Regions from separate parts of the Microbacterium sp. OR21 genome, predicted to be linked through region 2. Evidence: predicted binding sites of a transcription regulator. Region 2 holds the regulator's gene; the other holds the start of a gene.
The links. The regulator HrcA, encoded in region 2, represses chaperone genes, less so after heat shock. The targets are predictions, from matches to a motif close to TTNGCACTCGNNNNNNNCGAGTGCNAA.

Region 1: groES (co-chaperone GroES) is a predicted target of HrcA. The motif match lies at 1,195-1,221, and genes of this name have one in related genera.

The regions. Positions count from the first base shown of each region.
Region 1 covers NZ_JAZEXJ010000002.1:326,229-329,592, reverse strand. The annotation lists gene V2S04_RS06135 (THUMP-like domain-containing protein) at 1-1,177, opposite strand, end outside; gene groES (co-chaperone GroES) at 1,306-1,602, shown strand; gene V2S04_RS06125 (hypothetical protein) at 1,812-3,125, shown strand; gene V2S04_RS06120 (hypothetical protein) at 3,217-3,364, shown strand, end outside.
Region 2 covers NZ_JAZEXJ010000003.1:647,385-650,748, reverse strand. The annotation lists gene V2S04_RS11740 (DUF1990 family protein) at 1-59, shown strand, start outside; gene hemW (radical SAM family heme chaperone HemW) at 93-1,319, shown strand; gene hrcA (heat-inducible transcriptional repressor HrcA) at 1,377-2,420, shown strand; gene dnaJ (molecular chaperone DnaJ) at 2,463-3,364, shown strand, end outside.

The DNA of each region.
Region 1 (3,364 bases), on a different contig from region 2:
CCCGGTCGGCGAGGATCGCCATCCGGCCGGCTGCCGTGCGGGTGAGGATCAGGGTGGCCGCCTTCGACCCCTTCAGGCTCAGCTTCTTCCGGAACGACGCCGGGTCGATGTCCATGCCGCGCTTCTTGATCTCCAGGCGCCCGATGTCGTTGGCTCGCAGCGCCTGATTGATCGTCTTCACGTGTGCCGGCATGCTCTCGCGCACCCGGAACGACTGCACGAACGGCGACGTCAGCGCCGCGTCGCCCGTGAGATACGCGATCTGCTCGTCGAGCATGCCGGCCTCGAGCATCCGGGCGGCGTCGCCGATCAGCCGGGCGCGGATCACCGCGCCGTCGGGCTCGTGCACGAAGGCGCCGAGCTCGCGCACCGGCTCGTCGCCGGCATCCGCCGCCGCCGTGAGCTCGTGCGTCTCGCCCGACTGCATCACCAGCGCCGATCGGCGGATGCCCGGGCGCGCCAGCTCGCCACTCCACAGCACCAGCTCGACGACGCTGCCGTCGGCGCTGACCCACTGCGCCTCGACGTCGTCGGGGATGAGATCTCTGTCGAGACCGGGGCCGAGCTTGATGCCGGTCGGGTGCTCGCGGGCGACCTCGAAGCACCAGTCCAGCGACGGCGACCAGTCGGCGGCCGAGGTTCGGGTGGTCTCGCTGTGTCCGGCGGTGCGGCGGGCGGGGTCGAGCCACACGGCGCCTTCGGCGGGCAGAGAGGACTCGGCCGTGCCCTGCCGCACGCTCGCGTCGGGGAAAGGCGCGAGGTTGTACGCCGCGATCGCCGAGGTCACCTCGTCGGCATCCACGGCGTCGACCGCGAGCCCGGCGCCGGCGAAGGCGAGGCTGTCGCCGCCGATGCCGCAGCCGAGGTCGGCGACGCGGGTGATGCCGGCACGCCGCATCCGCACGGCGTGCATGGTGGCCACGCTCAGGCGGGTCGCCTGCTCGAGTCCGGCGCGGGTGAACAGCATCCGGTCGGCGAACTCGCCGAACTTCGCCCGGGCCCGCATCCGCAGATGCGCCTGCCCGACGACGGCCGAGACGAGGTCGGGCGAGTGCCCGGCGGCACGCAGCCGCGACACCGATCGTGCGACGTCGGCCGACGACTCGACCGCGCCGACCTCGTCGAGCAGCGCGAGCCCCTCGCGCGTCATCAGTGCGGTGAGTTCGGACATCTCCACAGTGAAGAGCCTACGGGCTGGCACTCGCATTGCATGAGTGCCAGCGCTCGGCATACACTGGAGTTAGCACCCTCACCTCGAGAGTGCTAACAGTCTTCTGATCTCAGTCACGAAAGAAGAGGTACACCGTGTCGGTTTCCATCAAGCCGCTCGAGGACCGCATCGTCATCCAGCAGGTCGAGGCAGAGCAGACCACCGCAAGCGGTCTGGTCATCCCCGACACCGCGAAGGAGAAGCCCCAGGAGGGGCAGGTCGTGGCAGTCGGCCCCGGCCGCATCGACGACAACGGCAACCGCGTTCCGCTCGACGTCGCCGTGGGTGACCGCGTGCTTTACAGCAAGTACGGCGGCACCGAGGTGAAGTTCGGCGCCGACGAGTATCTCGTGCTCTCGGCTCGCGACGTGCTCGCCGTCGTCGTCCGCTGACGCGGTTCGACACCAGCTCTCAGAGGGCCCGGATGCCACGGCATCCGGGCCCTCTGCCGTGCCACCCCTATTCCGCCCGCCCACCACCCCGCATTCCCCCCGCCGCGTGCCCGAGGTCCCCGGGCACGGCCCCGATGCCCTGCTCGCCCCGTCGTCGCACACTCGGAGCAAGCGCAATGCGGCGCTCACACGAACAGGGGACATTGATCATGGCATTGGACGACAACGTCAACCTTCTCGGCACGCAGGTCAACACCGGGATGGACAACGTGGGCAACGACGACTCCGACAACTCCGTCAGGGACAACTCGACGAACGACTCGTACAACGACAACTCCGACAACTCGGTCAGGGACGACTCGACGAACGACTCGAACAACGACAACTCCGACAACTCGGTCAGGGACGACTCGACGAACGACTCGTACAACGACAACTCCGACAACTCGGACAACTCCGACAACTCGGACAACTCCGACAATTCGGTCGACGACAGCTCGACGAACGACTCGTACAACGACAACTCCGACAACTCGGACAACTCGGACAATTCGGACAACTCGGACAACTCGGACAATTCGGACAACTCCGACAACTCGGACAACTCCGACAACTCGGACAACTCGACGAACGACTCGTACAACGACAACTCCGACAATTCGGACAATTCGGACAACTCGGACAACTCCGACAACTCGGACAACTCGACGAACGACTCGTACAACGACAACTCGGACAACTCGGATCACTCGGACAACTCGACGAACGACTCGTACAACGACAACTCCGACAATTCGGATCACTCGTGGCGTGACAACTCCGACCACTCGGTGACCGACTCGTACAACACGCTGTACGACAACTCGGTGACCACGGGCGTGCGGCAGTACAACTCCGGCTTCGGCGACGTGAGCATCGGCGCCGGCGGCGGAACCATGGGCGCAGTCGCGGGCCTGAGCGGTGGCACGTTCAGCATCGACGCGCGCACCACGCTCAACGACCAGTCGGTCAACCAGAGCATCTCCACGGCATCCGCGGGGGGCGCTGCGGGAGCCGGCGGCGGCGAGTCCTTCGCAGATCGCATGCCCGGCGGCGGCGGCTCCGGATCCGGGGGCGACTCCTCGGGCGGCAACGTCACGCAGACGTTCAACCAGAACAGCGTGATCGCCTCGGGCGACGGATCGCAGGCTGCCGGCGGTGACGCCACGATTCACAACATCACCACGAACACCACGATGGGCGATGTCTGGACCGGGAACACGTGGACGACCGACTCCTTCAACGAGGACTTCTCCGAGAACTGGTCGATCAACGACTCCTTCCAGGACCACTCGATCACCGACAACTCGACGAACTGGACGGCCAGCGACTCGTTCCAGGACAACTCGATGACCGACAACTCGCAGGACTGGGACGTCACCGAGTCGTTCGAGGACAACTCGATGAGCGCGGACATGGATGTCGACATCACGAACAGCAACGTCGACAGCCCGTTCGGTGACGGGAACGCCCTGAGCTTCTGAGTACACTCAGGGCCACGACCGCCCGGCCGTCGCCCCTTCGGTGGCGGCGGCTGGGCGCACCAGATGACCACTCCGATTCGGAGGATACGTGATGCCGGGTGAAGGCGCGTACGCAGATGACCCACTGGGGGCGGGGGAGGGGATCGACGGCGCAGTCGACCCGTTCGGCGACGACATCTTCACCCGGGAGATCGTGAACATCTCCGAATCGGACTGGGACCTGGACACGAACGAGCTCT
Region 2 (3,364 bases):
GCGAGCTGTTCGCACTGTACCTGCGCGCGATCTCGCCGCTCTACGCGACGCCGATCTGATGACGCGGGCACTCTGATGGCGCGGGCATCCTGATGGCCGGGCCCCTTCCGCTGGGCGATCCGGCGCCCGCTGACGGACGCGTCCCCGACGACCTCGTCGTCGACGCCTCGACCCCGTTCTCCGCCTACCTGCACGTGCCCTTCTGCCGGGTGCGCTGCGGCTACTGCGACTTCAACACCTATACCGCGACCGAGCTGCGGGGCGCGAAGCAGGACGAGTACGCCGACACCCTCATCCGCGAGATCGACCTCGCGCGTCGTGTGCTCGGCGACGCGGGCGGCATCCGCCCGCTCGACACCGTCTTCTTCGGCGGCGGAACACCGACGCTGCTGCCCCCGGGTGATCTGGCGCGGATGCTCACCGCGGTGACGTCGGTGTTCGGCATCCGGGAGGGAGCGGAGGTGACGGTCGAGGCGAACCCAGACACGGTCACACCCGACGTGGTGCGCACGCTCGTGAACGCCGGCGTCACCCGTCTGTCGATCGGGATGCAGTCGGCCGTGCCGCATGTGCTGGCGGCTCTGGACCGCACCCATCGACCCGAGAACGTCCGCACAGCCGTGGACGCGGCACGCGGTGCCGGACTCGACGTCAGCGTCGATCTCATCTACGGGGCGCCGGGGGAGTCGCTCGACGACTGGGAGCAGTCCCTGGACGCGGCACTCGCACTCGGACCGGACCACATCTCGGCGTACGCGCTGATCATCGAAGAGGGCACCAAGCTCGCCAGGCAGATCCGGCGAGGGGAGGTGCCGGCACCCGACGACGACCTGCAGGCCGACATGTACGAGGCGGCCGACCAGCGCCTCGGCGCCGCGGGGTTCGAGTGGTACGAGGTCAGCAACTGGGCCCGTGCCGACGGTGCAGACCACCGATCCCGGCACAACCTGGCTTACTGGCGTGGTGCTGACTGGTGGGGCTTCGGGCCCGGCGCGCACAGCCACGTCGCCGGTCTGCGGTGGTGGAACGTGAAGCATCCGGCCGCGTACGCGCAGCGTCTCGCCCTCGGCGAGTCGCCCGCCGCAGGCCGCGAGCGGCCCGACCTCGAGGCGCGCACGCTCGAGCGGGTGCTGCTGCAGAGCCGTCTCGCCGAGGGCCTGCCGATCGACGACATCGCCGAGGAGCGGCGGGACCGCGTCGCAGAGCTGATCTCCGACGGGCTCGTCGATGCTGCGGCGGCCGTGCGCGAGCGCCGCGTGCGTCTGACCCTGCGCGGTCGGCTGCTGGCGGATGCCGTGGTGCGCGCACTCACCGCCTGACCTCGGGGAGCGGGTAGGATTGGCACTCGGAAGGTTCGAGTGCCAGCGGGAGGGATGATGGTCACACAGCGAGGGCTGGAGGTCCTCCGCGCGATCGTGCAGGACTACGTCGCCACGCACGAGCCCGTGGGCAGCAAGTCGATCGTCGAGCGGCACGCGTTCGGCGTGTCGGCGGCGACCATCCGCAACGACATGGCCCAGCTCGAGGACGAAGAGCTCATCACCGCCCCGCACACGTCGTCCGGGCGGGTGCCGACCGACAAGGGCTATCGCGTGTTCGTCAACCACCTCGCCCAGGTGCGCCCCCTCTCCGCGCCGCAGCGCACGGCCATCGAGTCGTTCCTCGCCGCTCCCAGCGACCTCGACGATCTGATGGCGCGTACCGTGCGGGTGCTCACCCAGCTCACCGGCCAGGTCGCTCTCGCGCAGTATCCGTCGTTCGCGCGGGCCAGCATCACCCATGTGGAGCTCGTCGCTCTGGCGCCGAATCGCGTGCTCGTGGTGCTGGTGACAGACGCCGGCGGCGTGTCGCAGCGCATCTCACCGCTGCCCATCGACATCGACGACGAGGATGTGGCCGTGCTGCGCGCGCAGCTCTCCGCACTGATCACCGGCCGGGCGGTCGGCGAGGCCGCTGAGCGGATCGCGTCGAGCATCGAACCGCAGACCGGTTCGCCTCTTCCTCGGCTGCACCCCGCACTCGCGTCGCTCGCAGGCGTGATCGCCGAGGAGCTGGCCGAGTTCCGGCAGGAGCGCCTGGTGATGGCCGGCGCGGCGACCCTCGCCCGCCGCGAACAGGACTTCCGCGGCAGCATCCACCCACTCCTCGAGGCCATCGAGGAGCAGGTGACGCTGCTGCGGCTGATGAGCGAGATGGTGACCGACGAGCACGGCCTCGCCACCAGCATCGGGACGGAGAACGCTCCGTTCGGGCTGGGTGAGGCGTCGATCGTCGCCAGCAACTACGCCGCTCCCGGCGGCACGGCCCGGGTCGGCGTGATGGGGCCGACGCGCATGGACTACCCGAGCAATCTCGCGGCAGCGCGGGCGGTCGCCCGCTATCTGTCGCGGATGCTCGAAGAAGACGAGGCCGCCCGCTGACGCGGGGGCCGCACACACGAACGCACACGAAGAAAGGTGACCGTGGCGGATCACTACGAGGTCCTCGGGGTGTCGAAGGACGCCTCTCAGGACGAGATCAAGAAGGCCTACCGCAAGCTCGCACGTCAGCTGCACCCTGACGTGAACCCGGGTGAGGATGCCGCGGAGCGGTTCAAGCTCGTCACGCACGCCTACGACGTGCTCAGCGACGAGGACTCGCGACGTCGCTACGACATGGGCGGCGATCAGAACGGCGGCTTCGGAGGGTTCGGCGGCTTCGGCGACATCTTCGAGACGTTCTTCGGCGCCGCAGGAGGTGCTCGCTCGGCCCGACCCCGCTCCCGTCGCGAGCGAGGCCAGGATGCCCTCGTGCGCATCGACCTCGACCTCGGCGACGTCGTGTTCGGCGTGCACCGCGACATCGAGGTCGACACCGCGGTGCTCTGCGAGACCTGCCAGGGCAGCTGCTGCCAGCCGGGCACCTCTCCCGTCACCTGCGACGTGTGCGGCGGCAGCGGCCACGTGCAGCGTCAGGTGCGCAGCCTCCTCGGCAACGTCGTCACCACGCAGCCCTGTGGCAGCTGCGAGGGCTACGGCACGGTCATCCCCAACCCGTGCGGATCCTGCGCCGGGCAGGGGCGCGTGCGCTCGCGGCGCACCGTCGCCCTCGACATCCCGGCCGGCGTCGAGACCGGACTGCGACTGCAGCTGCCCGGCTCGGGCGAGGTCGGCCGGGCCGGTGGCCCGCACGGCGATCTGTACGTGGAGGTCTCGGTCGCGCCGCATCCGGTGTTCAGCCGCGACGGCGACGACCTGCTGGCGACGCTCGAGGTGTCGATGACGGATGCCATCCTCGGCACCACGACGACGATCGACGGTCTCGACGGATCCGTCGACCTCGAGGTGCGTGCGGGCGTGCAGTCCGGCGATGTGCTCACCATCAG